Regions from separate parts of the Pigmentiphaga sp. H8 genome, predicted to be linked through region 1. Evidence: predicted binding sites of a transcription regulator. Region 1 holds the regulator's gene; the other holds the start of a gene.
The links. Region 1 encodes FNR, which switches genes on or off when oxygen is low (the NO sensors DNR and NnrR bind a similar motif). Its sites were predicted from a motif close to TTGATNNNNATCAA; they were not measured.
Positions count from the first base shown of each region.

Region 1 (15,132 bases):
CGGTGGCCGAGCCGCCGCTGGTGGCCACCGGCAGCCACTACGACACGGTCCGCAACGGCGGCAAGTACGACGGCCGCCTGGGGGTCCTGCTGCCTATCGCCGTGGTGGCCGACCTGAAGCGACGCAACCGCCGCCTGCCTTTCGACCTGGACGTGGTGGCCTTCGCCGAAGAGGAAGGCGTGCGCTACGGCAGCACCTTCCTGGGCTCGTCGGCCTACATCGGCCGCTTCGATCCCGGCGTGCTGGACGCCCTGGACGCGTCCGACGTCAGCATGCGCGAGGCCATGCAGCTCGCGGGGCTCGACCCGGAACAGCTGGGCAAGGCGGCGGCCGAGGCGGCGCGCCTGCGGCACTACTTCGAGATCCACATCGAGCAGGGCCCGGTGCTGCTGGAACGCAACCTGCCCGTGGGCGTGGTCACCTCCATCGCCGGCAGCGTGCGCCGCCTCATGACCCTGGCCGGCGTGGCCAGCCATGCCGGCACCACCCCCATGGACATGCGCCGCGACGCCGCCTGTGCCGCCGCCGAGATCGTGCTGGCGGTGGAACGGCGCTGCGCCCAGGCGCCGTCGCTGGTCGGCACGGTGGGGATGCTGAACGTGCCGCACGGATCGGTGAACGTCATCCCCGGCGCCTGCACCCTGTCGCTGGACCTGCGCGCCGCCGACAATGCCGTGCGCGACGCGGCCCTGGCCGACATCGAGCGGGAGGTCTCGGCCATCTGCTCGCGGCGCGGCATCTCGGTCGCGACCGAGGAACTGATGCGCGCCGCCGCCGCGCCCTGCGCCCACGAACAGATGGCCATGTGGTCCCGCGCCATTGCCGACCGCGGCCTGCCCGTCTTCGAACTACCGTCGGGCGCCGGCCACGACGCCATGAAGCTGGCCGAGGCCACGTCCATCACCATGCTGTTCACCCGCTGCGGCAACGGCGGCATCAGCCACAACCCGCTCGAGACCATGACGGCCGACGACGCCCAGCTGGCCGGCGAACTGATGCTGGACTTCCTGGAACAGATGGCGGCCGCCTCGTAGCGGGCCGCCGCGCCGCCCTCAGCCGCTGACCAGGCGCGCCAGCACCGGCGCGCCGTCGACGAACACCATCAGTTCGCCGGGCTCGAAGCGGCGCCAGACCTCGTTGGTGGTCAGGGGCTCGGTCACGATGACCGCGATGCGGTCGTCGGGCGTGGTGACCTGGGCGAAGTCCACGCTGACCTCCTCGTCCGACAGGCTGGCGGTGGCGAAGGGGTGCTGGCGCACCAGGTAGTGCAGGCGCGTGGAGCAATGGACGTACAGGGCCTCGCCGTCCGACAGCATGAAATTGAAGGTGCCGTGCGCGGCGATTCCCGCGCTCAGTTCGCCCAGGGCGTCGGCCAGGGCCTCGATGCCCGGATGACAGGCGAAGCGCGCCCGCAGGCATTGCAGCATCCAGCAGAAGGCCCGTTCGCTGTCGGTGTCGCCCACCGGCCGGTAGGGGCCGTCCAGCGCCGGGAGATAGTTCACCAGGTCGCCGTTGTGCGCGAACACCCAGTAGCGCCCCCACAGTTCGCGCACGAACGGATGGCAGTTCTCCAGCGCCACGCGCCCCACCGTCGCCTTGCGGATGTGCGCGATCACGTTGCGCGACTTGATCGGATAGTGCCGGATCAGGTCCGCCACCGGCGACAGCAGCGCCGGCTCGTGGTCCACGAAGTGGCGCACCCCCGCTCCCTCGAAGAAGGCGATGCCCCAGCCGTCGACGTGCTCGCCGGTACGCCCCGCGCGGGTGGCGAAGCCGGTGAAGCTGAAGACGATGTCGGTCGGCGTGTTGCCGTTCATGCCTAGCAATTGGCACATGGGGAACCTTCGCGGTGCAAGAAAACGGGCATGGATCCTGCTTTTGATACGGGTGGAAACCGGTACGCCCCCAACCGGGGAAACGCCGCACCAATGCGGGTTTACCTCGCATTGTTGGGGTGCGAAACCGGGATGTATTCTCCCCACAAAACCCGGGACGGCACAACCGTCCCCACTCACCCGAGGAAACCCCAGCATGAAGACGACACCTCGCACCCCGGATCGCCGTGCCGTGCTCGCCGGCCTGGCGCTGTCGCTGGCCACGGTCTGGGCCGCTCCCGCCGCCCACGCCCAGGATACCAAGATACGCTTCCAGCTCGACTGGCGCTTCGAAGGGCCGAGCGCGATTTTCCTGGTGGCGGCCAAGAAGGGCTATTTCAAGCAGGAAAAGCTGGACGTGACCATCGACGCCGGCAGCGGCTCGGGCGCGGCGGTGAACCGGGTGGCCTCGGGTTCGTACGAAATGGGTTTCGCCGACCTGGCGGCGCTGATGGAATTCCAGGGCAACAACCCCGGCGCGCCCAACCAGCCCACCGGCGTCATGATGATCTACAACAACACGCCGGCGGCGGTGTTCTCGCTCAAGAAAAGCGGCATCAAGACCCCCAGGGACCTCGAAGGCAGGAAGCTGGGCTCGCCCTCGTTCGACGGCGGCCGCCGGTCCTTCCCGATCTTCGCCCAGGCCAACAAGATCGACGACGCCAAGGTCACCTGGGTCAGCATGGATCCGGCGCTGCGCGAGACCATGCTCGCGCGCGGCGACGTCGACGCGATCACCGGCTTCTACTTCACCTCGCTCTTGAACCTGAACGCGCGCGGCGTCAAGGACCAGGACATCGCCATCATGTCCTATCCCGAATACGGCGTGAAGCTGTACGGCAACGCCATCATCGCCGACCGCAATTTCGCCAGGAATCATCCCGAGGCGGTCAAGGGCTTCCTACGCGCGGTGGCCAAGGCCACGCGCGATGTGCTGGCCGATCCGGCCGCCTCGATCGCCACCGTCAAGGAACGGGACGGCATCATCGACGCGCCGCTGGAACTCAAGCGCCTGCGGCTGGCGATCCAGACCGCCATCGACACGCCCGATGCGCGCGCCGACGGCTTCGGCGACATCGAACCCGCCCGCATGGCGCTGATGGCGGCCCAGGTCACCCGCACCTACGGCACCAAGACCTCGGTCAAGCCCGAGATGGCGTTCGACCGTTCGTTCCTGCCGGAAAAATCCCTGACGGCTTCCGTGCTGCGCGGCAAGTGACATGGCGGCCTTCGTCGATTTCCAGCGGGTCTCGCTGGCCTACAACGCTGCCCTGGAGCGGGCGGGCGACTACGCGGTCGAGGACATCAGCCTCTCGATAGACAAGGGCGAGTTCGTTGCCATCGTCGGCCCCTCGGGCTGCGGCAAGTCCACCTTCATGAAGCTGACGACCGGCCTGAAGTCGCCCACCCGCGGCACCGTGACCGTGGGCGGCAACCGGGTCACCGGCCCCCTGAAGATCGTCGGCATGGCCTTCCAGGCTCCCAACCTGCTGCCTTGGCGCACCACGCTCGACAACGTCCTGCTGCCGCTGGAGATCGTCGAGCCCTACCGCTCCAGCTTCCGGGCCCGGCGCGCCGAATACACCGACCGCGCGCGGGCGCTGCTGGCCACCGTCGGGCTGGGCGGCTACGAGCACAAGTTCCCGTGGGAGCTGTCGGGCGGCATGCAGCAGCGCGCATCGCTGTGCCGGGCGCTCATCCACGAACCCGAAATGCTGATGCTGGACGAGCCTTTCGGCGCGCTGGACGCGTTCACGCGCGAGGAACTGTGGTGCGTCCTGCGCGACCTCTGGAGCGAGCGCCGCTTCAACGTGGTGCTGGTCACCCACGACCTGCGCGAGGCCGTGTTCCTGGCCGATACCGTGTACGTGATGAGCAAGCGCCCCGGCCGCATCCTGTCCCGCCGGGATATCGAACTGCCACGGCCCCGGCAACTCGAGACCACCTATTCCGACGACTTCAACGCCCTGGTGCTGGAACTGCGCACCCAGATCGGACATTGACCGGCGCCCCGCGCGCTTTCCCGCCTCCCCACGCCGACTCGCCCGATGAACAACACCCTCGCCCAACGTCTCGCCCCGATCACGCTGCTGGCCGCCGTCATCATCCTGTGGGAGATCATCTGCCGGGTTTTCGAAGTGTCCGAGTTCATCTTCCCCAGCCCCTCGCAGATCCTGCAGGCCACCATCGACTACGCGCCGGTCATCGCCATGCATGCCTGGCGCACCTTCTGGGTCACGATGGCCGGCTTCGGCATCTCCATCGTGGTGGGCGTGGTGCTGGGCTTCGTCATCGGCAGCTCGCGCCTGGCCTACACGGCCGTGTACCCCTTGATGACCGCGTTCAACGCCCTGCCCAAGGCGGCCTTCGTGCCGGTGCTGGTGGTGTGGTTCGGCATCGGCATCGGCCCCGCCGTGCTGACCGCCTTCCTGATCTCGTTCTTTCCCATCATGGTCAACATCGCCACCGGGCTCGCCACGCTCGAGCCCGAACTCGAGGACGTGCTGCGTGTGCTGGGCGCCAAGCGCATGGACGTGCTGCTCAAGGTCGGGCTGCCCCGGTCGCTGCCGTATTTCTATGCCTCGCTGAAAGTGGCGATCACGCTGGCCTTCGTCGGCTCGACCGTGTCCGAGATGGCGGCCTCGAACGAGGGCATCGGCTACCTGCTGGTGTCGGCCGGCTCGGCCATGAAGATGCCGCTGGCCTTCTCGGGCCTGATGGTGATAGGCGTGATGGCCATGGCCATGTACGAGCTGTTCGCGCTGGTGGAAAAACGCACCACGGCGTGGGCCCACCGGGGCAACCAGGGCACCTGAGGCCGGACCCGTCTCCGAATTGAGACGCGCTGTAAGTATCGCTACATAATCCGGCCGGCGCGCGGGACACGCGCCGGGGCGGGCATACTATCGGGGTTCGCCCTCTTCGATCCCGAACCAGGTGCACCTCCCGAGTCCCGCGTCCGGCAAGGACATTCCGGCCGCGCGTGCGAGCGGGTCCACCCGCCCGCCGTCCGGCATCCAGCCCCACGGCTTCCTGCTCGTGCTCGACCGTGCCCGCGGCACGATCCTGCAGGCCAGCGCCTCCGTGCGACAGCACCTGAACGCGCCGCCGGCCGTGCTGCTGGGCCAGCGGCTGTCGTACCTGGTGCGGCCCGCCGACAGCCGCTTCCACGAGCGGCTGCGCGCCGCGACCCAGGCCGAACGCACGCCCCAGCACCTGGACACGGTGGCCTTCGTCGCCGTGGCCGGCCGCTTCGACCTGGTGGTCCACCGGTACGGCGGATCCATCGTGGCCGAGTTCGAACCCGTGGCGCCGACGGTCCGGCCGTCCGACCTGGGCGACTTCGTCGATCGCGCCCATCGCTGCCAGACCGCCGATGAACTGTGCGCCCTGGCGGTCGAACGCATTCGCAAGATGACGGGTTTCGGACGCGTGATCGCCTATGAACTCGACCTCGACGGCCATGGCCGCATCAACGCCGAACGGCGCGGCCGCGGCTATGCCTCGCTGCTGGGCCGGCGTTTTCCGGCCGACGACCCGTCGCTCGAGGCGCGCCGCGACGACCGTGCCCAACGCTTGAGCTACATCCCCGACACCGGCAGCGAACCCTCGCCGCTGGAACCTTCCCGCAACCCCGATACGGGCGCCTGCACGGACCTGAGCCTGGCCGGCCTGCGCGCGGCGCCGCCCGCGCTGCTGCACTGCCTGGAGAACGTGGGCGCCCGCGCGGCCATGTCGCTGCCGCTGATGTCGCAGGGCCGGCTGTGGGGCATGATCGCTTGCCATCACGCCCAGCCCCGGGCCATGCCGCCGGCCGTCCGTGCCCAATGCGACCTGCTCGTGCAGGTCGTCGCGCTGCAGATCGATGCCCGCCAGGCCCAGGCCGAAGCGGAGCGGCGGCACGAACTGCAACGCCTGATGGGTGTGCTGCTGGCCGCGATGTCCCGGCATGACAGCGTCCCCGCCGGGCTGGCCAGCATGCCGGCCCAACTGCTGGCGTTCGCGGATGCGTCCGGCGCGGCCATCGTGCATGGCGACGAATGCCTGACCTTCGGCCAGGCGCCCAGCCATCGGGCCGTGCAGGCGCTGGCGGCCCGCCTTGCGAGCACGGATGGCACCGGGCTCTTCCACACAGCCAGCCTGCCCGAGGCGGCGCCCGAATTCGCCGCGCTGCGCCGCGTGGCCTGCGGTGTGCTGGCCCTGCCGATATCGGAGTTGCATGCCAACTACGTGCTCTGGTTCAGGCCGGAGTGGACGCGCGGCCGCGCCCACCCGTGGGAACCCTGCGAGCTGGAAAGCGCGGCGGAGCTGCGTACCGCCATTACCGGCGTGGTGCTGCGCAAGGCCGAGGAACTGGCCGGCCTGGCCGACGAACTGGGCCGCATCAACCAGGAACTCGAAGCCTTCTCGTACAGCGTCTCGCACGACCTGCGCGCGCCGCTGCGCCATATCGCGGGCTACGCCGACCTGCTGCGCGAATACGAAGGCGCCCATCTGTCGGACCGCGGCGCGCGCTACCTCGACAATATCGGCGACTCGGCCCGCTTCGCCGGCAGGCTGGTCGATGCGCTGCTGACCTTCTCGCAGATGGGCCGCTCGGCCCTGCGGCCCTCGCAAGTGGACCTGGCGCAGGCGCTCGAGCAGATACGTCGCGAACTCGCCCCCGACCTCGACGGCCGCCCGGTGGAATGGATCATGGGCGACCTGCCGTCCGTCCACGCCGACGCCGCCTACATGCACCTGGCGCTGCGCAATCTGTTGTCCAACGCCATCAAGTACACGCGCGGCCGCGACCCCGCGGTGATCGAGATCGCCGCCGAACCGCGCCACGGCGGCCACGTCATCCATGTGCGCGACAACGGCGTGGGCTTCGACATGAAATACGTTGGCAAACTGTTCGGCGTATTCCAGCGTCTGCACCGCATGGAAGAATTCGAGGGCACGGGCATCGGCCTGGCCAATGTCCGCCGCATCGTCGAACGCCACGGCGGCCGCGTATGGGCCGAAGGAAGCCCTGGCCAGGGGGCGACCTTCTACGTGTTCCTGCCCGACGCCCCGCCCCCCGCCGCGACCGCGGCCGACCTGAAGGAGTGAGACCCCCGTCATGCTCAAGCCCATTCTGCTGGTCGAAGACAGTCCCCAGGACCTTGAACTGACCCTGATCGCGCTCGAAAGAAGCCAGCTCGCCAACGACGTGGTGGTCGCGCGCGACGGCGAGGAAGCCGCCGACTACCTGTTCCGGCGCGGGCATCATCAGGACCGGCCGGCCGGCAACCCCGCGGTCATCCTGCTGGACCTGAAGCTGCCCAAGATGGACGGACTGGAACTGCTCCAGCTCATACGCGAGGACCGTGGGCTACAGAACGTGCCCGTGGTCATGCTGACCTCGTCCAGCGAGGAAAGCGACCTGGTGCGCGCCTACGACCTGGGCGTCAACGCCTACGTGGTCAAGCCGGTGAATTTCCCGGATTTCGTACGCGCGATCGGAGAACTGGGCGTATTCTGGGCGGTGTTGAACGAGCCGCCTCCCGGCTCTCTGCGCCGCGCCGCCGGCCGCGGCAACCGCGACTCCCGGAGCCTGCCCACGTGAACCCGCCCGCCATGCGCGTCCTGCTTGCCGAGGACGATCCCCACGATGCGGAACTGACCCTGGAACGCCTGTCGATCGCGGGACTCAGCGTGGAGAGCGTGATCGTCAACAACGAGGCCGACTTCATCCGCGCCCTGGACGGCGGGAACTTCGACCTCGTGCTGTCCGACTTCCACATGCCGGGCTTTCCGGGCAGCGAGGCGCTGCGGATCGTGCGCAGCCACCCCAGCGCGCTGCCCTTCATCTTCGTCTCCGGCGTGCTGGGCGAGGAACACGCGGTCGACATGCTGAAGGAAGGCGCGACCGACTACGTGCTCAAGCAGCGCCTGGAGCGCCTGCCCATCGTCGTGAGGCGGGCCCTGGACGAAGCCCGCGAACGGCGGTCGCGGCACGATGCCGAGCGCCGGCTGCGCGAGAGCGAAACCTATTTCGGGCAGTTGATCGACGCGCTGCGCGATTACTCGGTGGCCACGCTGTCGCTGGACGGCACGATAGAAAGCTGGAATCGCGCCTCGGAATGGCTGTTCGGCTATCCGGCCGAAGAGGTGATCGGACGGCCCGGCGACATGTTCAACCTTCCGCCCGAGCCGGGCCAGCCCGAGCCCGGCTCGCTGCGCCAGCAGCTCGCCGACATCGGCACCGGCAACAGCCTGGCCGAGGAGCGCTGGCTGATGCGCAAGAACGGCGCCACCTTCTACGCCTCGGTGGTGACCACCGCCATCTTCGGCAACGGCGGCGCCGTGCACGGCTTCTCCCGCATCGTGCGCGACATGACCGACAGCCGGGTCGCGGCCGACCTGCTGCAGATGGCCAAGGAACAGGCCGAGGCCGCCAACCGCGCCAAGGACCGGTTCCTGGCCGTGCTCTCGCACGAACTGCGCACGCCGCTGGGGCCCATCTACGCGGCGGCGCAGGCGCTGGACCTGCGCCAGGACCTGGCCCCCGAATGCCGCCGCAGCGTCGAACTGATCAAGCGCAACGTCGAGGTCGAGGCTCGCCTGATCGACGACCTGCTGGACATCTCCAAGATCGTCAACGACAAGCTGAGCCTGCGCCTGGAACCCACCGATCTCGTTGGCATCCTGAACGGGATCGCCGAGATCTTCCGCGAGGAAGCCGCCGCTCGCCACATCGAGCTGCATTACACGCCCCTGCCCTACCCGGTCATCGTGCAGGCCGACCCGGCCCGCCTGCAGCAGATCGTCTGGAACCTGCTGAAGAACGCCATCAAATTCACGCCGCGCGGCGGCGAGATACGCGTCACCATGTACCAGCCGGTGCCGGGCAGGATCGCGGTGGACGTCTCGGACACGGGCATAGGCATCCCCCCGCAGGCCCTCAAGCGCATCTTCGATGCCTTCGACCAGGGCGAGGAAGACGCCGCCCAGTCGCGCGGCGGCCTGGGGCTGGGGCTGGCCATCGCCAGCTCGCTGGCGCAGCGCCACGGCGGCACCCTGAGCGTGCGCAGCGACGGCCAGGGCAAAGGCACGACCTTCACGCTGACGCTGGACGACCCGGCCAGCGGCTCCCTGCACGCCCCCACCGAGGAGACCCTTCCCGTGTCCGCTCCCCTGGTCCGCCCCGCCACCATCCTGCTGGTCGAGGACAACATCGATACCGCCGAGGCCATGCAGTTCCTGCTGGCCGAATACGGCTACGAGGTCGAGGTCGCGGAAAACGTGGCGGCGGCCTGCCGCTGCGTCGACGCCAGGCGCTACGACGTCCTGGTCAGCGACATGGGGCTGCCCGACGGCGACGGCATCGACGTGCTGCGGCGCTACGCTCCCCAGCCCGACCAGATCGCGGTCGCGCTCACGGGCTATGGCATGGAATCCGACGTGCGCCGCTGCCTGGACGCCGGCTTCGCCTTCCACCTGACCAAGCCGCTGGACATCGACCAGTTGATCCGCGTCCTGCAGCGCGACCCCCAGCCTTGATACCCCGGCGCTACCGTCGGTTTTTAAGGATGGGCTAAAATCGGGCGCAAATTATTTACTATTTTGCATAAATCGCCCGTCCCATGGACCGCTTCAAGCAGATCGAATCCTTCGTCTCGGCCGTCGTACGCGGAAGCCTGTCGGCCGCGGCCCGCAGCGAAGGCGTCGCGCCCGCCGTCATCGGCCGGCGCATCGATGCGCTGGAAGCCCGGCTGGGCGTCAAGCTGCTGATCCGCACCACGCGCAAGATCTCGCTCAGCGCCGAAGGCACGGAATTCTTCGAGGAATGCCAGCAGATCCTGCAAACGCTCGAGAACGCCGAGAACAGCGTGGCGGCCGGCGGCGAACATCCCAAGGGGCATTTCCGCGTCACCGCGCCCGGCGGTTTCGGCCGGCGCCACGTCGCGCCCCTGCTGCCGCGGCTGCTGGATGCCCATCCCGGCATCACCGTGACACTGGACCTGAGCGACCGGCTGGTGGACCTGGTCAACGAAGGCTATGACTGCGCCATCCGGATCGGCGACCTGGCCGACTCCAGCATGGTCAGCGTGCGCCTGGCCGACAACCGCCGCATGGTCGTCGCCGCGCCCGCCTACCTGCGCCGGCACGGCACCCCGCAGCACCCCACCGACCTGGCACGCCACAACTGCCTGTCCTTCGGCACCGGCGTCAATCAGGCGCGCGGCTGGCTCTTCGCCGTCGACGGCAAGACGACACCGCAGCGCGTATCGGGTACGCTGGAATGCACCGACGGCGCCGTGCTCCATGCCTGGACGCTGGACGGACGGGGGCTGGCATGGCGATCGCTGTGGGAAATCGAGGACGACCTCAAGGAAGGCCGGCTGGTGACGGTGCTCGACGAATTCGCCGCGCCCCCCAACGCCATCTACGCCGTGTATCCTCAGCGCAAGCATCTGCCGCTGCGCGTCCGGGTCTTCATCGACATGCTGCGGCAAAGCTACGCCAAGCGCCTGCCCTAGCCTTCCCGGGCTGGCGCCCGCCCAGGCCGCCGCGGCCGGCTCAGAACAAAGACACGCCATGACCAAACGCATTCCAGTTACCCCAGACTCCGTACGCTGCTCGACCTGCGGGCTGGGGCAGTTCTGCCTGCCCGTGGGCATGGCCGCGGAGGACGCCGGCCGCATGGACGAACTGGTGCAGCAGCGTGTGCGGCTGGCCCGGGGCGAATCCCTCTTTCGCTTCGAGGACGGCCTGGACGCCGTCTACGGCATCCGCTTCGGCACCCTGAAGACCTATCTCGAACTGGCCGACGGCCGCCAGCAGATCACCGGCTTTCACCTGCCTGGCGAAATCGTCGGGCTGGACGGCCTGGGCCGCAACAGCCACGCCTCGACCGCCATCGCGCTGGAGGACAGCGAGGTCTGTGTGATCCCGGTGCGCGACCTGTCCTCGCTGGCCAACCACCTGCCTTCGCTGCAGCGCCAGCTCATGCGGCTGATGAGCCGCGAAATCGAACAGGACCAGCAGATGCTGCTGTCCCTGGGCACGATGCGCGCCGAGGAGCGGCTGGCCGTGTTCCTGATCAGCCTGTCGGAACGCCTGGCCGCACGCGGCTATTCCTCGTCGGCCTTCGTGCTGCGCATGAGCCGCGAGGAAATCGGCAACTTCCTCGGGCTGACCCTCGAAACCGTGAGCCGCCTATTCTCGCGCTTCGCCAAGTCCGGCGTGCTGCGCATCCAGCAGAAGCAGGTCGAGATCCTCGACATGCCGGCGCTGCGGCGCCTGGCCGGCCCCCATTGCTAGCAGGAAATCGATGACCACCTCCCCCCAGGCGGGCGCCAACGCCCCCATGTTCGCCCAGGCCCGCGCCCTGGACCCGCAGCGCCACGCCCATCTGCGGTTCGACCGCCAGGCCGGCTACGCCTTCGCGCGCGGCCAGACCGCGGTGCCGCTGGTGGCCACGGAGTTCGCGATGGCGGCGCGCGACCTGCCCATCGTGTTCGCCGGCGAGGAGCAGATGCCCATGGCGGTGCTGGGCCTGCGCAACGCGCAGAACCTGATGGTGGACGACGCGGGGCGGTGGCGGCCCAGCCGCTACATTCCCGCGCACCTGCGGCGCTATCCGTTCATCCTGCAGGAAGATCCGGCCAGCCAGCGCTACGCGCTGTGCGTGGACGAGGACGCCGAACACCTGCGCAGTTCCGCCGCCGATGCCCAGCCCCTGTTCGAGGGTGGGCAGCCCGCTCCCGTGGTCGGGGAAATGCTGCAATTCCTGGGAGAACTCCAGGCCGGCCTGGCCATGACGCGCGACTACGTCGCGGCCCTGCGGGCCGAGAACCTGCTGATCCCGCGCCAGGTGGCCGTGGACCTGCAAGGCGGCGAGCGCGTCACGCTGGATGGCTTCCTGGTCGTTGACGAGACCCGCTTCGACCAGTTGCCGGACGCCACGGCCGCCGCGTGGATGCGCAAGGGCTGGCTGGCCATGACCTACTTCCATCTGCAATCGCGGCTGAACTGGGGCCACCTGGTCACGCTGGCCGGCTAGCCGCCGCGCCTCACGCCGCTTCCGGACACACCGGCGGCGTCGGGCCGGCTCCCACCTTGCGCAGGCTGGCGCCTATGTGCAGGTCGGCGATCTGCCGGCGCAGCCAGGTGTTGGCGCTGTCATGGTGGTAGCGCGCATGCCAGAACTGGCGCATGTGCGTATGCGGGGTCTGGAAAGGCAGCCGCGACCAGGTCGCCCCGGCCGCATCGTCGGTGATGGCCTGGGCGATGACCTCGGGCACCGTGACGATCAGGTCCGTCTGCGCCAGGATCTTGGGCAGCACCAGGTAGTTGGGCACGCGCAGCGCCACCTCGCGCCGGTGCCCCTGCTTGCCCAGTTCCTTTTCGATCTGCAGGTCGGTCTTGTTGGCCGTCACCACCAGGTGCCGTGCCGCGAGGTATTCATCCAGCGTGATCGCCTCGCCCGCCTTGCGAAAGCCGTTGCCCATCACGCAGACGTGCTGGTCGACGAACAGGCCCTGCTGGTAGAAGCCGCTCTGCAGCTCCTGCAGGTTGCCGACCGCGAGGTCGGCGTCGCCGTTCTCCAGCGCCGCCCGGTAATGCTCCCGGCTCAGGCTGCTGACCTCCAGGCTGATGCCCGGCGCCGACGATTTGAAGCGCGCCACGAGCTGCGGCAGCACCAGGAACTGGGAAAAATCGGACATCAGCAGCGTGAAGCTGCGCTGGCTGGAGGCCGGATCGAAGCCGCTGGCCTGCTCGAAACCGTTGCGCACCAGCTCCAGCGCGCGCAGCACGCTGCCCGCCAGTTCGGACGCATACGAGGTGGGTTCCATGCCGCCCTGCGTGCGCACGAACAAGGGGTCGTTGCATTGGTTGCGCAAACGCAGCAGGGCATTGCTCATGGACGGCTGGGACAGGCCTACCCGTTCCCCCGCGCGCGTCACGTTGCGCTCGAGATAGAGCGCCTCGAAGACCAGCAGGAGATTCAGGTCGAGCTTGTTGATGTCCATGGCAGCATGACTATATCCGCCGGGTCCCGAATAGACAATGCGGGCCCCGGCTTCCGACTGAACCCGGAAGCGGCTAGCGGATGAACCGCCGCACGTAGTCCTCGCCCAGGCCCACTTCCCGGTAGTGGCGCCTGCACATCTCGATCTTGCTGAACACGTCCTCGTAGCCGATCTGCATGCCCTGCTCGTCCAGGTAGACCATGGCGCCGCTGACGTTGAAAAAGGTGATCATCTCGTCGTGCTCGGCATTCGCGTCCACCGTCAGGGTGTGGATTTCGCCGGGCGGCTCGAACACGAAGCGGCCGGCCGAGGCCACCCAATCGTGCTCCAGGTAGCGCCAGGAGCCCTTGATGACGTAGCCGAACACCGGCGCGGGATGGATGTGCCGGCTCAGGACGCCCGAACGGCGCACCCGCAGCAGGTTGCACCAGCCGCCGCCCAGCGTGTTCAGGAACAGCGGACGGAACCAGACGTTGGGCGCCTGCGGCACCCAGACGCGCTCGTCGGCGGGGATGGCGTCGATCGCGATCTCGGGCAGGATGCCCGGCAGTTGCGCCAGGGGCTGGGCGAACACGGTTCCGGTCATGCCGGGTCTCCTTGCCGGCCATCACCGGCATCGTCGGGGCGCGCCGATGCGCGCAGGAAATCGAAGTCGCAGCCATGCTCGGCCTGCATCACGTGCCGCTGGTACAACCACTGGTAGCCGCGCTGCGCCATCGGCCGCGCGGGTGTCCAGCCGGCGCGGCGGCGCTCCAGCTCGGCCTCGTCCACCAGCAGGTCGATCGTGCGCCGCGCCACCGACAGGCGGATCGGGTCGCCGTTCCTGACCAGGGCCAGCGGACCGCCCGCCGCGGCCTCGGGCGAGACGTGCAGCACCACGGTGCCGTATGCGGTACCACTCATCCGAGCGTCCGAGATGCGCACCATGTCGCGCACGCCCTGGCGTGCCAGTTTGGCCGGGATCGGGATGTAGCCGGCCTCGGGCATGGCGGCCGCCAGCGGCCCGGCATTGCGCAGCACCAGCACGTCGTCGGGCCGCACGTCCAGGTCTTCGGCATCGAGCCGCTCGGCCATGTCCTCCAGGGTGTCGAAAACCACCGCCCTGCCGGTATGCTCGAACAGCGCTTCGTCCGCCGCCGCGCGCTTGATCAGCGCGCCGTGGGGCGCGAGCGAACCCGACAGGGCCAGCAGCCCGCCCTCGGGCTTGAGCGGTTGGGCGCGCGGCCGGATCACCGCGCGGTCCACCCAGGCGTCGCGCTGCGCGTCCAGCAGTTCGCCCACCGTGCGGCCGGTCACGGTCAGGCAGTCCAGGTGCAGCAGCTCGCGCAGTTCGCGCAGGATGGCCTGCACGCCGCCGGCCGCGTACAGGTCCTCCATGTAATGCGAACCCGTGGGCTTGAGATCGACCAGTACCGGCGTCTCTTCCGACAGCCGGTTCAGCCGCGCGGCGTCCACCGGCAATCCGAGCCGTCCGGCGATTGCCGTCAGGTGCAGGACCGCGTTGGTCGATCCGCTGATCGCCAGCAGCACCCGCAGCGCGTTGTCCACCGCCTTGCCGGTCACGATGGCGTCCGGCCGCAGGCCGTCCCGCGCCAGCCTGACCGCCTGCGCGCCCGAGGCCTCGGCGGCCCGCAGGCGATCGGCGTGGACCGCCGGAATCGCCGCCGTGTGCGGCAGCATCATGCCCAGCGCCTCGGCCACGCAGGCCATGGTGCTGGCCGTGCCCATGACCGCGCAGGTCCCCGCCGTGGTCGCCAGGTTGCCTTCGATCGCGCCGATCTCGCCGGCGTCGATGGCGCCGGCGCGGTAGCGGCCCCAATGCCGCCGGCAATCGGTACAGGCGCCCAGGCGCTCGCCGCGATGGCGGCCCGTCATCATGGGCCCGCCCACCAGCTGGATGGCCGGGCATCCGGCCGACAGCGCCCCCATCAATTGGGCCGGCACGGTCTTGTCGCAACCGCCCACCAGCACCACCGCGTCCATGGGCTGGGCACGGATCATCTCTTCCACGTCCATGGACATCAGGTTGCGAAACATCATGCTGGTCGGATGCAGGAACGGCTCGCCCAGCGAGATGCTGGGAAACTCCATGGGCAGCCCGCCCGCGGCCAGCACGCCGCGCTTGACCGCCTGGATCAGCTCGGGAAAATGCCGGTGGCAGTTGTTGAACTCGCCGCCGGGATGCGCGATGCCGATGACGGGCCGTGCCAGCGCCTCGCGCGTGTGCCCCATGGACAAGGCGAACGAGCGGCGCA
Region 1 is NZ_CP033966.1:3,310,750-3,325,881, forward strand. Features, by position in the region: gene uraD (2-oxo-4-hydroxy-4-carboxy-5-ureidoimidazoline decarboxylase) at 1-1,034, shown strand, start outside; gene EGT29_RS15660 (class II glutamine amidotransferase) at 1,053-1,835, opposite strand; gene EGT29_RS15665 (ABC transporter substrate-binding protein) at 2,032-3,093, shown strand; gene EGT29_RS15670 (ABC transporter ATP-binding protein) at 3,095-3,877, shown strand; gene EGT29_RS15675 (ABC transporter permease) at 3,923-4,690, shown strand; gene EGT29_RS15680 (ATP-binding protein) at 4,812-6,968, shown strand; gene EGT29_RS15685 (response regulator) at 6,979-7,464, shown strand; gene EGT29_RS15690 (response regulator) at 7,461-9,401, shown strand; gene EGT29_RS15695 (LysR family transcriptional regulator) at 9,485-10,381, shown strand; gene fnr (fumarate/nitrate reduction transcriptional regulator Fnr) at 10,440-11,165, shown strand; gene EGT29_RS15705 (SapC family protein) at 11,176-11,907, shown strand; gene EGT29_RS15710 (LysR family transcriptional regulator) at 11,918-12,877, opposite strand; gene EGT29_RS15715 (2,4'-dihydroxyacetophenone dioxygenase family protein) at 12,951-13,463, opposite strand; gene EGT29_RS15720 (dihydroxy-acid dehydratase) at 13,460-15,132, opposite strand, start outside.

Region 2 (15,132 bases), 380 kb from region 1:
ACCTGAAGCTCAAGACGGCGGGCAACTCGATACGGGCCATGCTGGGGCGTGCCGACGGCACGGTGGGCATGGCCGTGACCGGCGGCGAGATCTCGAACCTGCTGGTCGAGGCCATCGGCCTGGACGCCACCCAGGCGCTGGGATTCCTGATCGGCGGAGACAAGGAAACACGGCTGCGCTGCGCGGTCGCCACCTTCGCGGTCAAGGACGGCATCGCCACCTCGCAGGCCCTGGTCATCGACACCGACGACACCCGCGTCGACGGCCACGGCACCATAGACCTGCGCAACGAGCGCCTGGCCCTGCGCTTCGAGCCCCGTCCCAAGGACAAGAGCATCCTCGTGGCGCGCTCGCCCATCGATATCGTCGGCACCTTCGGGGCGCCCGACTTCAAGATCGACAAGGCTTCGCTGTTCGCGCGGGCCGGCGCCTCCATCGCGCTGGCCTTCATCAATCCCCTGGCGGCGCTGATCCCGCTGATCGAGACCGGCCCGGGCACCGATGCCGACTGCCAGGGCCTGCTGTCGAACCTGCGCGAGGCGCGCCGCAACGCCGACACGCCCGCCCCCAAGGGCAACAAGGGCAAGGCCCGCTGACCGCGGCCGCGCGGCTCAGTCTTCGTTGCGCGGCACGCCGGGGATGCGCCGGCCGCCGCTGGAACGAAGATCGGTGTCTTCCTGGCCCGACTGCACATCCTCGTAGGCCTGCTCGATCACCTTGCGTGGCGCGCTTTCCTGGCTGTCGTGCGATTCGTCGTGCTCATGAGGCAGCCGCGGTTCGCCCTGTCCCTTGTCGTCCTGGGTACGGGTGCGCTCCGGCCGCCGCTTCTCGGGTTCCTTCATGCGAGGCTCCTCAGCGCGCCAGTCTCAGGCCGGCATACTGCCAGCGCGAGCCCGGCACGAAGAAATTGCGGTACGTGGCACGGATATGGCTGCGCGGCGTGGCGCAGGACCCGCCCCGCAGCACCATCTGGTTGATCATGAACTTGCCGTTGTATTCCCCCACCGCGCCGGCAGCCGGACGAAAGCCCGGATACGGCAGGTAGGCGCTCTGCGTCCATTCCCACACCCCGCCCAGGAAATCCGTCGCCTCGGCGCGCAGGCGCCTCGGATGCAGCAGCCCCGACTCGGCGAAGTCCCCTTCGGCCAGCAGGGTGGAGCCCTCGGCCATTGCCTGCGTCGCAGCCCGCTCCCACTCCTGCTCCGTCGGCAGCCGGGCACCCGCCCAGCGCGCATAGGCGTCGGCCTCGTAGTAGCTCAGGTGGCAGACGGGTTCGGCCGGATCCACCGGGCGCGGACCGGCCGCCGTGTGGCACGTCCACCGGCCGTCGTCCCGCATCCAGTACAGCGGCATGTCCCAGCCGCCCCGCACGCGCGCGTCCCAGCCGTCGGACAGCCACAGGTCCGGCCGGCCATAGCCGCCGTCCTCGATGAAGGCCAGGTATTCCGCATTCGAGACCGGACGCCGCGCCAGCTCGAACGCCTCCACCCACGCGCGGTGCCGGGGCGCTTCGTTGTCAAAGGCAAAACCGTCGCCCGCATGCCCCAGGTCCACCAATCCCGCGTCGTAGCGCTGGAACGCCGCCGGTCCTGGATCCACCGCGGGCGCTTCGGCCGGAGCCGGCCGCCATCCGGGCAACAGGGGGTTGTGCCAAAAGTGGTGCTTCAGGTCGGTCGCGATCAGCTCCTGATGCTGCTGCTCGTGATGCAGGCCGAGCTCGACCAGCGCCAGCGCCTGGGGCGGCGCCGCATCGTCCATCCATTCGAGCAGACGCTCCAGCACCGACTGCTGGTAGGCCATGACCCGGTCCAGCGAAGGACGCGAGAGCAACCCCCGCTGCCCGCGCGGATGGCGCTCGCCCACGCCCACGTAGTAGGAGTTGAACAGTTCGCGGAAGGCGGGGTCGAAGGGCCGGAAATCCGGCTGCCACGGCTCGAGCACGAAGGTCTCGAAGAACCACGCCACGTGGCCGACGTGCCACTTGGCCGGACTGGCCTCGGGCATGGACTGCAGCATGCAGTCCTCGGGCGTCAGCCCGTCCAGCAACGCCAGCGTGGCCTCGCGCACCCCCGCCACGCGGCGGGCCAGCAGTTCGGGAACGAACACATCGTCGCGCGCGTTCATCGCTGCGCCAGGAAAACGCCGAACCACGAACGCGGGTCGGTCCACATGTTGCGCACCGAGAACCCCGCCTGCGCCAGCATCGCATCGAACTGCGCCGGCGTGTACTTGTACGAATGCTCGGTCACGATGTCCTCGCCGGCCTCGAAGATCCGCTCCGACGATCCCCAGCGCACGCGCTGCCGCTGCCTGGCCCGCAACCGCATTTCGATGCGGCCATGGCCGTCGTCGAAACGCGATTCATGGTCGAATTCGGCGGGCTGGAAGTCGCTGCCCAGCACCCGGTTGCACACGCGCAGCACGTTCCGGTTGAATGCCGCCGTCACCCCCAGATCGTCGGCATAGGCGCGCTGCATCACGCGCCTGTCCTTGCGCAGGTCGGCGCTGATCAACAGGCTGCCCCGCGGGCCGGCCTGTCGGCAGATCGAGGCCATCAGCGCGACGGCCCGCTCGGGGTCGAAATTGCCGATGGACGATCCGGGGTAGAAGAATACCGGCGGCTGCTCCTGGGTGTCGGCCAGGTGCCGGCGCAGGTCCAGATCCCCCGAGAAATCCGCCTCCACCGCCACGCAGGCGACCTGCGGGAATTTGCGGCCCAGCGCCGCCACCTCGTGCCGCAGGCAGTCGGCGGCAATGTCCACGCCCAGGTACCGGCAGGCGTCCACGTGGGCGAGCCAGGCACGCGACTTCGCGCAATCCCCGCAGCCCAGGTCCACCCATTGGAGGCGGCGCGGCAGAGCACCGGCAATGGCCGCGCGATGGGCCTCGAAGATCGCCCGCTCGGTGCGCGTCGGGTAGTACTCCTCGAGTTCGCAGATGGCGTTGAACAGCACGCACCCTTGCGCGTCGTAAAGGAATTTCGGATCGATGCGGGCCTGTTCAGCCCGCAGCCCCGCGGCCAGTTCCGCCGCGCGATTGTCGAGCGGCGCGGTCTCGGCGCGCCGCCCGGGGGACGGCGCGCCTTCCATCGAAAAAGCGGTGTCGTTCCCGGCCATCCTGTGCGCGGGACCTCGAAGCATGGTTGTCAATATGGGCTCCTTGGGACAGCGGCAGAGTGTCCTTCCCCCGGCCGTAGCAAGCGCGATGCCTGCCCTGGCCGCCGGACATGGCCCCTATCTATACGCTTGTCGCTTCCCGGGGGACAGGAATGGGATGTAACCCTTGCCTACGACGCTGCAAAAAGGGGCGGTATTCGACCGTAAACCGAAACAAACTATGGCGGCCACCCCAGTTTTTCCCTCATGGGCCAGCCTCTAAGCTTGTAACGGTCGCGGCGGATCGCCTCCGCCCCCTCTCTCTCATCGTCAAGGAGCTTCCATGAATCTCGCCATCATCGGCGCCACCGGCAACGTCGGCAGCCGCCTCGTCAACGAAGCCCTGGCCCGCGGCCACCATGTCACCGCCATTGCACGCCATGCCTCCAGGCTGGCCGCGCGCCCCGGACTGGACACGCTGGACATCGACCTGGCCGACGGCGCGAAACTGGCCTCGGCCCTGCGCGGCCAGGACGCGGTCGTCAGCAGCGTCCGCTTCGCCACCTCGCCCCTTGCCAGCGTCCTCGGCCCCGTCAGGCAGGCCGGCGTTCCGCGGCTGCTGGTGGTGGGCGGCGCCGGCAGCCTGGAAGTGGCCCCGGGCGCCGCGCTGGTGGATAGGCCGGCGTTCCCGGCCGAATACAAGACCGAGGCATTGGCCGGCCGTGACTGGCTGGACGCCCTGCGAGCGGAAAAGGACCTGGATTGGACCTTCCTGTCGCCGTCGGCGCTGTTCGTGCCCGGCGAGCGCACGGGCACGTTCCGCCTGGGCGGCGATGCGCTGCTGACCGCCGCGGACGGCCGCAGCTGGATTTCCATGGAAGACTTCGCCATCGCGATGCTGGACGAAGTGGAAAAGCCCGCGCACACGGGCCGGCGCTTCACCGTGGGCTACTGATCGCGTCGCGGGCGAACAACGCGAAGCGCGATGCCCGCCCCGGGGGCGTTACATGTGGCGACGATTGCAACAGCCCGCACAAACCGCCGCACGGGAATCGCCCATACAGTGGGGTCATCGCAGTCTCGGAGAATCTGTATGAAACGGCTGGCAATGGCAGGGCTGGTGGGCGCGGCCCTGTTGGCCCTCAGTGCGACGGCCCAGGCCCGCGTGAGCGTATCCATAGGCATCGGCATACCCGGTATCGTCTATGGTCCGCCTCCGGTGTACATGGCTCCCGCTCCGGTCTATATGCCGCCTCCCGTCATGGTGGTCCCGGGGCCGGTCGGCTACGTGCCTTATGACCCGTACTGGCGCGAGCGCCGGTGGGAACAGGAGCGGCGCTGGGAGCGTGAACGGCGCTATCGGGAAGAACGCCACTATCGGCGCCACGGCTACCGCGACTGAACGACGGCCCCTTGCACGGGGCCGTTTCCTTTTGCCGCCGGCCGCCGGGGGGCGCGACCGAATGTCGCGAGTTGAGGCAGATCATTGTCACGTCCTACCGAGCACTGATACCTTAGGGGCAGCCCAACGTACAACGGGAGTACGCCCCTGTCCCGCCCCGCCCGCGCGCGCTCCGGCGACGCGCTCCGCCCTTCCCCCGGCGACTGGCTGCAACTGGCCGGATCGCTGACGTGGCTGGTCCAGGCCGGCATCCTGGCCTCGGCGGTGCAGCGCATGGCGGCGGATCCGGGCGACGTGGCCGCGGGCCTGATCGCCGCCGCCTGTTTCCTGCTTGCCGGCGTCCTGCGCGCGGGCTGCGATGCGTGGGGGGCGCGCCTGAGCTTCCAGGTCGCGCGGCGCCGCCTGTCGACACTGCGCGCCACCGCGGTCGATGCGCTGGCGAACGGCTCTCCGCTGGACAAGCGGCGCCCCGCCGCCGGCCACGCGGCCAGCGTGCTGGCCGAACAGGCCGATGCCGCGCTGCCCTATCTGGCCCGCTACCCCGCCATCCAGTTGAAGATCCTGGTCGTGCCGCTGGCCATCCTTGCGGCCGTCGCGCCGCTGTCGTGGGTCGCGGCGCTGGTCCTGCTGGCCTCGGCCCCGCTGATCCCGGTGTTCATGGCGCTGGTGGGCTGGCGCGCCCAGCGCGCCAGCCAGGCCCATCTGGCCGAGATGGGCACGCTGAACGCCTTCCTGCTGGATCGCCTGCGAGGCCTGGCCACGCTGCGGGCGCTGGATGCCGTCGACGCCACCACCGGACGGCTGGCATACGTTGCACAAACGCTGCGTACGCGTACCATGGCGGTACTGCGCATCGCCTTCCTGTCCTCGGCGGTGCTGGAATTGTTTTCCGCCATCGGGGTCGCCATGGTCGCGGTCTACGTAGGATTCCACCTGCTGGGCACCTTGCCCTTCGGCACCTGGGGCAGTCCGCTCACCCTCGGCCAGGGGCTCTTCGTCCTGCTGCTGGCCCCCAGCTTCTTCGAGCCGCTGCGCGACCTCTCCACGGCCTGGCATGACCGGGCCGCGGGCCGGGCGGCGCTGGAGGCGCTGCGCGCGCTTTCCTCGGCGCCGTCGAAGCTGGTGGGCGGCGCCGCGCCCTTCCCGCCGTCCGGCAACGGACCCGCGCACCGTCCGCCGCCCGCCGTCGAACTCGTTCAACTGCGCTTCGCCCACGCCGATGCGGCGCCATCGGTCATCGACGGCCTGGACCTGCGCGTGGCACCTGGCGAACGAGTGGCCATCATGGGGCCGAGCGGGGCGGGCAAGTCGACGCTGCTGGCGCTGATCGCCGGCCTCGTACCCGCCCAGTCCGGAGCCGTCGTCATCGACGGCGTGGCGCTGGATGGCCAGAGCGCGCCGCGACTGCGGGCACGCATGGCCTGGATCGGGCAGAAGCCGCATGTCTTCGCCGGCACGCTGGGCGCCAACGTCGCCCTGGGCCGCCCGGACGTCAGCGTCCAGGCCGTGGGCCGCGCCCTGGAGGCTGCGACGCTGGGGCAGCTGGCGGGGCGCGAAGCCGGTCGCCCGCTGGGCGAGTCCGGCATCGGCCTGTCGGGCGGCGAATGCCTGCGCCTGGCGATGGCCAGGGCGGCCGCCGCGCCCGGCAGCGACTTGTGGCTGGCCGACGAACCCACCGCCCACCTGGACGCCGCCACGGCCCGGGAACTGACCCGCCGGCTGCTGGCCGAGTCCGCGGGCAGGACCCTGATCGTCGCCACGCACGACCCCGAACTGGCCTCGCGCATGGACCGCGTGATCGACCTTGCCGCGCCGCGCGCGATGCCGGCAGATGCGGAAACGGCCCCGCTGGCCGCCTTGGGAGCGGCCTCATGAAAGCTTCCATCCACGCCGTGCTGCGGCTCTTTTTCGCCGACCGGCGCAGCCTGCTGTGGGGCGGCGTCGCGCTGGCCGCGCTGACGGTTTGCGCCGGCATGGGGCTGCTGGGCCTGTCCGGCTGGTTCATCACCGCCACCGCGCTGGCCGGACTGGCCGCCGGCACCGCCCTCGCCTTCGACGTGTTCACCCCCGGCGCCGGCATACGGCTGCTGGCCCTGGTCCGCACCGCGGCCCGCTACGGCGAGCGGGTCGTCACCCACGACGCGGCGCTCGCGGTCATCGCCGCGCTGCGTCCGCGCCTGTTCGCGGGCTGGGCCCGGCCCGAGGCCGCGCGCAGGCTGCTCGCGCGGCCGGCCCGGCTGCTGTTCCGCCTGACCGCCGACGCCGACGCGCTGGACGCCCTATACCTGCGCCTGCTGGTGCCGGCCGGCGCCGCCTGTGCCGCGATCGCCCTGGTCGGCGTCATGCTGGGCGTGGTCAGCCTGCCGCTGGGCGTGGCCATGGCCGGCTGGCTGCTGGCCACGGGCGCCGGCATCCTGGCCTGGACCGCGCGCCGCAGCCGCCGCGCCGCCTGTCGCCGCGCCCATGCGATCGAAGCCCTGCGCGCGCAGGCCATCGACCTCGTCTCCGGCCAGACCGAACTCGCCATGGCCGGCCGCCTGACGGCGCAATGCCGGATGCTGGCCCGGACCGAGCACCGGCTGGCCGCCGCCGACGACACCATCAACCGCGCCGACGCACAAGGCGGTTTCCTTCAGGCCGTGGCGGGCACCGCGGCCCTGGCCGCCACGCTCGCGGCCTGCGTCCTGCTGGTCGCCGGTTCGGCCATCGGCGCCCCCGTGGCGGCGCTGGCCCTGCTGCTCGTGCTGGCAAGCGCCGAACCGTTGACGCCGCTGCGGCGGGGGACGCTGGAGCTGGGCCGCACCCTGCTGGCCATCCGCCGCCTGGCGCCTCGGCTGGACGCGCCGGCAACAGCCCCGGTCCGCGCCGCCTCCGGCGACATCCTGGTCGAACATGCCAGCCTGCGCCACGACAGCCGGCCCGGCGTGCCCGCCAACGTGGCCCTGGAAAACATCACCCTGACGATCCGGCCCGGCGAACGCGTGGCCGTGATCGGCCCCAGCGGCGCCGGCAAGTCGACGCTGCTGGCCCTGGTGGCGGGCGAGCGGCTGCCCTCCACCGGACGAGTCCAAGCCCCCGCCTCCTGCCTGCTGACGCAACGCACCGAGCTGTTCCAGGACAGCGTGCGCGACAACCTGCGCCTGGCCCGACCCGACGCCGGCGACGACGCATTGTGGGCCGCGCTGCAGGCCTCCGGCCTGGACCAGGCCATCGCCGCCCTGCCCGCCGGCCTGGACACGCGCCTGGGCGAAGGCGGCCTGGGCCTGTCGGCGGGACAGGCCCGCAGGCTCGCGCTGTCACGGCTGTTCCTGCGCCCCACTCAGTTGTGGCTGCTGGACGAACCCACGGAAGGACTGGACGCGCCGACCGCGCGCGACGTGGTGGCCCGGCTGGCCGGGCAGGCGCGCGATCGCACCCTGCTCATCGCCACCCACATCCGGCGGGAAGCCGCCCTGGCGGACCGCATCGTCGTGCTGGCCGACGGCACCGTGGCCGCCGACCTGCGCCGCGGCACCCCCGCCTTCGATCATCGACTTCACACCCTGCGCCCGGACTGAGGAGGAAGCTGGCACCATGGACCTCGACATCGTTTCACTCTCGCGCCTGCAGTTCGCACTGACGGCGCTCTACCACTTCCTTTTCGTCCCGCTCACGCTGGGCCTGTCGGTCGTCATCGCCATCATGGAGACGGTCTACGTCATGACCGGGCGCAAGATCTGGCGCCAGATGACCAAGTTCTGGGGCACGCTGTTCGGCATCAACTTCGTGCTGGGCGTGGCCACCGGCCTGGTGATGGAATTCCAGTTCGGCATGAACTGGAGCTATTACAGCCACTACGTGGGCGACATCTTCGGCGCGCCGCTGGCCCTGGAAGGCCTGATGGCCTTCTTCCTGGAAGCGACCTTCGTCGGCCTGTTCTTCTTCGGCTGGAACAAGCTGTCGCGCGTCGGGCACCTGGTGGCGACCTGGTGCGTGGCGCTGGGCTCGAACTTCTCGGCGCTATGGATCCTGATCGCCAACGGCTGGATGCAGAACCCCGTGGGCTCGGCCTTCAACCCCGAAACCATGCGTATGGAAGTCACCGACTTCTTCGCCGTGCTGACGAACCCGGTGGCGCAGGCCAAGTTCGTGCACACGGTGTCGGCCGGCTACGTGACCGCGTCGGTGTTCGTACTGGGCGTGTCGGCCTGGTACCTGCTGAAGGGCCGGCACATCGACGTGGCCAAACGCTCGATGACGGTGGCCGCTTCGTTCGGCCTGGCCTCGGCGCTATCGGTGGTGGTCCTGGGCGATGAAAGCGGCTACCTGTCGACCGAGCACCAGAAGATGAAGCTGGCCGCCATCGAAGGCATGTGGGAAACCGAACCCGCGCCCGCGCCCTTCACCATCGTCGGCATTCCCGACCAGCAGGCCCGCGAGACCCACTACGCCGTCCGCGTCCCGGCCGTCATGGGCCTGATCGGCACGCGCTCGCTCACCACCGAGATTCCCGGCATCACCACGCTGGTCGATCACGCGCGCGAGCGCATAGGCAGCGGCATCATCGCCTTCGACGCCTTGCAGCGCATCCGCGCGGCGGGCAGCTCCGCCGCCATCGCGCCGGCCGACCGCGACGCCTTCGAGCAGCATGGCAGCGACCTCGGCTACGCCCTGCTGCTCAAGCGCTACCTGGACGACCCGCGCCAGGCCACGCCCCAGCAGATCGACCAGGCCGCCTGGGACACCGTGCCCATGGTCCTGCCGCTGTTCTGGGCGTTCCGCATCATGGTCGGACTGGGCTTCTTCTTCATCCTGCTGATGGCAACGTTCTTCATCCTGTCGGCCCGCCGCCGGCTCGATGCGCACCGCTGGCTGCTCAAGGTCGCGGTGTTCGCCATCCCGCTGCCCTGGATCGCCGCCGAAATGGGCTGGATCGTGGCCGAGTTCGGCCGCCAGCCCTGGGTGATCGAAGGCGTGCTGCCTACCGCCGCGGCCGTCTCCGACCTGGGCGCGGGAACGGTGCTGATGACCATACTGGGCTTCACCGCGCTCTACACCGTGCTGTTCATCGTCGAGATGGGCCTGATGCTGCGCGCCATCCGCAAGGGCGTGGAGCCCGACCCCGATCCGGAAGTCCGGCTCGTGGCCCCGCACCTGTCCCAACGTCTGACCGCCCAGGAGTAAGCCATGATTCTGCACACACTCATCGACTACGACGTGCTGCGCCTGATCTGGTGGGCGCTGCTGGGCATCCTGCTGATCGCGTTCGCGCTGACCGACGGCTTCGACCTGGGGACGGGCATGCTGCTGCCCTTCGTCGGCCGCACCGACGTCGAACGGCGCGTGGTCATCAACACCATCGGTCCCGTGTGGGAAGGCAACCAGGTCTGGCTGATCCTGGGCGGCGGCGCGATCTTCGCCGCCTGGCCGCCGCTGTACGCGGTGTCCTTCTCGAGCTTCTACCTCGCGATGTTCGCCATCCTGTTCGCGCTGATCCTGCGGCCGGTGGGCTTCAAGTACCGCAGCAAGCGCGAAAGCACGCGCTGGCGCACGACCTGGGACTGGGCGCTGTTCGCCGGCGGCCTGGTACCCTCGCTGATCCTGGGCGTGGCGATGGGCAACGTGCTGCTGGGCGTGCCGTTCCGGCTCGACGGCGACCTGCGCATTTTCTACGACGGCAGCTTCTTCGGACTGCTGTCCCCCTTCGCCCTACTGTGCGGCCTGGTGTCGGTCACGATGCTGCTCACGCAGGGCGCGTGCTGGCTGGTCCTGAAGACGCGTGGCGAGGTGGCCGAACGCGCCCGCGGCTACGGCAGCGTGGCGGCGTTCCTGACGCTGCTGCTGTTCGCGCTGGGCGGCATCGCGCTGTGGGCCTGGGTGGACGGCTACCGCATCACCAGCACCATAGACCCGCTGGGTTCGTCCAATCCGCTGCGCAAGACGGCCGAAATCGCCTCGGGTGCCTGGTTCGACAACTACGCGGCCCACCCGTGGCTGATGCTGGCACCGGCCGCCGGCCTGGCGGGCTCGGCGCTGGCCCTGCTGCTGCTCCGGCTGCGCAGCGAGATCGGCGCGCTGCTGGCAAGTTCACTGGCCATCCTGGGCATCATCCTGAGCGTGGGCGTCTCGATCTTTCCGTTCCTGCTGCCCTCGTCCGCCGACCCGCGAGCCAGCCTGACGGTCTGGGATGCCTCGTCCAGCCACCTGACGCTGTTCATCATGCTGGTCGCATCGGGAATCTTCATCCCGCTCATCGTCGCCTACACGTCCTGGGTCTACCGGGTCCTGTGGGGCAAGGTCGACGAAGCGGCCGTGAAGGATCCCGGCAATCACGCCTACTGACGCACCTGGGAGGAACGAGCATGTGGTACTTTTCCTGGATACTGGGGTTGGGTCTGGCGGCGACGTTCGCCGTCCTGAACGCCATGTGGTACGAGCTCAGAGAGCAAGACGAGTAAGTCCTTCCATCGGAGATATCGAGCAGTATGAAGACTTGGGATCAACGCTTTTCCGAACCTGGCTACAAGTACGGAACCGCGCCCAACCGCTTCCTGGCCGAGCAGGAACCCCGCCTGCCGGCGGGCAGCCGGGTGCTATTGCCCGGCGACGGCGAGGGCCGCAACAGCGTGTGGCTGGCCGAGCGCGGGCATCAGGTGCTGGCGGTCGACAATTCGCAGGTCGGCCTGGACAAGGCGCTGACCCTGGCGTCGAACCGGGGCGTCACCATCACCACGCTGAACGCGGACCTGGCGGCCTGGGCGCCGCCTCCCGCCACCTGTGCCGCGGTCGTGCTGGTCTACGTCCACCTGCCCAGCGCCTTCCGGGCCGACGCCCACCGGCGCCTGGCGGGCGCGCTGGCTCCCGGCGGCTGGCTGATCCTGGAGTCCTTCCATCCCCGCCAACTGGCCTACCAGAGCGGCGGTCCCCGCGACGCCGACATGCTGAGCGACCTCGCCACGATACGCGCGGATTTCAGCGGCCTGCTCGAGGAAGTGCAGGGCTGGGAAGGCGAGGTGGAACTGGACGAAGGGGACGGGCACCGCGGGCCGGCCTTCGTGACCCGCTACGTGGGCCGCAAGCCCACCGTCTGAATCCCTTTCGGGTACCACCTGGGCGTATCCGGCATTTCCCTCTAGAATAAGAATAGTTATTATTTGCCTTTTCCTTATTCAAGACGGGAAACCCATGTCCACCTCCACCCTCCGTATCTGGGGATGGCCGCTCGTGCTGGGCGCGCTGACCGCGACAGGACTCATTTCCGCCCTGGTTTCCGATAGCTGGGGCGACGCCTGGTCTTGGGCGGGACTGGGCGTCCCGGTCGCCACCATGCTGTGGTTCGGCCTGCGGCGCCAGCCCGACCGCCCGCGTTTCCACGCCTCGACCCGCAGGCGCGCATGACAGGCCGCGCGCTCTTCCCGCCCTTCCAGGAACCCTGACCCATGCCCTCCGCCCGTGCCCTGAAGACCTGGTCCTGGCTGCACAAATGGAGCAGCCTGATCTGCACGCTGTTCATGCTGCTGCTATGCCTGACCGGCTTGCCGCTGATCTTCCATCACGAACTGGGCCACCTGCTGGGCACCGAGGTCGAGGCGCCCGACCGGACGGACGACCGGGCCCGTGTCAGCCTGGACCGGGTGCTGGAGGTCGCGCAGGCACGCCATCCCGATCGCGTCATCCAGTTCGTCTCGCAGGACGAGGAAGACGACCGCGTCTGGTTCGTCACGCTCACCCCCACGCCCGCGCCCACCGACGACTTCCGCTCGGTGGCGGTGGATGCCCGCACCGGCGAAGTACTGGCCGAACCGCGCTTCGACGAAGGATTCATGTACGTCATGCTCAAGCTGCACGTGGACCTGTTCGCGGGGCTGGCGGGCAAGCTGTTCCTGGGCTTCATGGGGCTTCTGCTGCTGGTGGCCATCGTCACCGGCGCGGTGCTGTACGGGCCCTTCATGAAGAAACTGGAATTCGGCGACGTGCGGCGGCACCGCGCGCCCCGCGTCAAGTGGCTGGACCTGCACAACCTGCTGGGCGTGGTCACGCTGGTCTGGGCCTTCGTCGTGGGCGGCACCGGCATGATCAACACCTGGGCCGACCTGATGATCAAGTATTGGCAGTACGACCAGTTGAGCGCGCTGCTGGCGCCCTATCAGGGCCAGCCGGTCACGCCGCCCGCCCAGCGTGCCTCGCTGCAGAGCTCGATGGAAGCCGCGATGGCCGTCGCGCCGCACACCCGGCTGTCCTTCATCGCCTTCCCCGGCACGGCTTTCTCCAGTCCGCACCACAACACCTTCTTCCTGGCCGGCAACGAGCCGCTTACTTCCAAGCTGTTGCAGCCGGTGCTGATCGACGCCCAGACCGCCGAGGTCACCGCCTCGCCCAAGCTGCCCTGGTACCTGACGGCACTGCTGGTATCCCAGCCGCTGCACTTCGGCGACTACGGCGGCATGCCCATGAAGATCCTGTGGGCGCTGCTGGATCTGGCCACGATCATCGTGCTGGGCAGTGGGCTGTACCTGTGGGTGAAGAGGCGGCAACCGGCCGCCGCTACGGCCCGGAACACGCGCGCCACGGCCTAGCGACAGCCTCGGAACAGCCCGCGCGGGTGTGGCGATCCGCTATAGTAGCCACACCCAGCTTGGTTGCCGCGTGCATGTCCCACCCCGCACCTTCCCCCGACGCCCATCCGGCGATTTCGCCCGACATCTATTCGTTCTCGGACCTGTCCTCGCGGCCGGCCTCCGTGCAGCAGGCATACGCCCACGTGCGCAACGGCATCCTGGCCGGCCGCTATCCCGAGGGCGCGCGCATCACGGAAAAGGAAGTCGCTGAGGCGCTGGGGCTGTCGCGCACTCCTGTGCGCGAAGGCATACGGCTGCTGGTGGCCGATGGCTTCCTGGTGCTGCGACCCAACGCCGGCGCCACCGTGCGGATCTGGTCGGCTCCGGAAATCCGCGAGATCTATGCGGCGCGCATCCTAGTCGAATCGGAACTGGCCGCGCTGGCGGCCGAACGCATGGATGCGGCGACGCTGGCGGAACTGCGCGAGGTCCAGGACGAGATGGAATCGCGCGGGCCGGACGTCAGCCCCGTCAACCTCGACCGCATCAGCACCCTGAACCGGCGCTTCCATGCGCTGATCTACGATGCGGCCGGCAACCCACGCCTGCGCAGCATGCGCGCCAAGGCCGTCGAGATCAAGGTCATCCTGGGCACGCGGCGCAGCTATGACCGCGAGCGCCTGGCACGCACCTTCCAGCATCATCGCGAATTGCTCGACGCCTTCACGGCGCGCGATCCCGCGTGGGCGCGCGCCGTCATGCACTGCCATCTGCGGTCCGCGCAGTTCGCGCTGCTCGACCATCCCCACGCCGCCCAGGATTGAGCCCTGCGGCGCGCTCTGCGTCAGTAGTGCGACAACAGCCGGCCCAGCCCCTGGACCTTGTCGGGAATGCCGACCTGGCGCAGGGCATGCCAGTAAGTGGCGGCGTTGATCGCGATCACGGGCTTGTCCAGATACAGCTCGGCCGCCGCAGCCAGCCTCACCATGGACAGGTTGGTGCCAACCTGCACGATGGCATCGACGTCGTCGCCATCGAGTTCGCGTATCGCCTCGCGGCACATCTGGTCGGTGGTGTGCGCGATCAGGACCGGGCTGGGGCGACGCAGGCAGATATCGCGCACCACGGTGAAGCCGCAGTCTTCGAAGAAACGCCGCACCTCGGCATTGGCCACCGGAAAGTACGGCGACAGGAACGCCACGCGTCTGGCGCCGTAGGCGTGCAGCGCCGCCTCCAGCGCGAAAGAACCGCAGCTGACCTCGACGCCGGCGCGCTCGCGTATGCCCCGCAGGTAGTCCTCGGCGCCCTTGCGGCCGTTCCAGAAGGTCACGGCCGACATCCCCATGACGAGGTACTGCATCTCGCAGCTCTTGAGGACTTCCGCCGCATGCAGCGTGTTGGACGAAATCGCTTCCACCAGACGCAGGAAATCCTCGTTGTCGTCCACCCTCATGTCGGGGATCTCGATACGGCTGTAGTGATTGGTGACCCCGACCGGCCGCATATCATCGAAATCCGGCTGCACGATGGTATTCGTGGACGGTCCCAATACCCCGAACTTCATCCGGTAACCCAGGTGATCCATCTTGGACTCCTCAAGAAATGGCGGCAAGCAGCGCGTCGCGGTCCATCACGTCCGCGTACTTCTGCCGCAAGTCGAACAGGCTGGCCTGGTGCGGGCCCTGCGCGCGATCGCCCACGCAGTCCTCCACCACCACCGTCATGAAATCGTGCTGCATGGCGTCGATGGCCGTGGCGCGCACGCAGCCGCTGGTCGTGCAGCCCACCACCACGGCGGTATCCACGCCCCGTGCGCGCAGCCAGTCGGCCAGGCCCGTGGCGAAGAAGGCGGATGCGCTCTGCTTGCGCACGATACGCTCTCCAGGCTCGGGCGCGAGCAGGGACAGGATCTGCGAACACTCGGCGTTCTCGGTGAAGCGGGTCAGCGCGGGCGCCTTGCGGCAGAACACATTGTGGTCGCTGCCGTCGTCGGCGAACACCACGCGGCTGTGCGCCACGGGCAGTCCCAGGCCGCGGAAGGCCTGCAGCAGGGTCAGCGAGCGCTCGGCCGCATCGGCCACGTGGCGGCCGCCCAGCA
Region 2 is NZ_CP033966.1:3,695,294-3,710,425, forward strand. Features, by position in the region: gene EGT29_RS17420 (AsmA family protein) at 1-596, shown strand, start outside; gene EGT29_RS17425 (hypothetical protein) at 612-842, opposite strand; gene egtB (ergothioneine biosynthesis protein EgtB) at 853-2,124, opposite strand; gene egtD (L-histidine N(alpha)-methyltransferase) at 2,121-3,140, opposite strand; gene EGT29_RS17440 (NAD(P)-dependent oxidoreductase) at 3,439-4,050, shown strand; gene EGT29_RS17445 (hypothetical protein) at 4,189-4,497, shown strand; gene cydD (thiol reductant ABC exporter subunit CydD) at 4,705-6,372, shown strand; gene EGT29_RS17455 (amino acid ABC transporter ATP-binding/permease protein) at 6,369-8,054, shown strand; gene EGT29_RS17460 (cytochrome ubiquinol oxidase subunit I) at 8,071-9,660, shown strand; gene cydB (cytochrome d ubiquinol oxidase subunit II) at 9,664-10,818, shown strand; gene cydX (cytochrome bd-I oxidase subunit CydX) at 10,839-10,934, shown strand; gene EGT29_RS17475 (bifunctional 2-polyprenyl-6-hydroxyphenol methylase/3-demethylubiquinol 3-O-methyltransferase UbiG) at 10,962-11,567, shown strand; gene EGT29_RS17480 (hypothetical protein) at 11,662-11,874, shown strand; gene EGT29_RS17485 (PepSY domain-containing protein) at 11,916-13,052, shown strand; gene EGT29_RS17490 (GntR family transcriptional regulator) at 13,127-13,858, shown strand; gene EGT29_RS17495 (arylmalonate decarboxylase) at 13,879-14,619, opposite strand; gene EGT29_RS17500 (isochorismatase family protein) at 14,630-15,132, opposite strand, start outside.
Region 2: cydD (thiol reductant ABC exporter subunit CydD) is a predicted target of FNR. The motif match lies at 4,569-4,582, and genes of this name have one in related genera.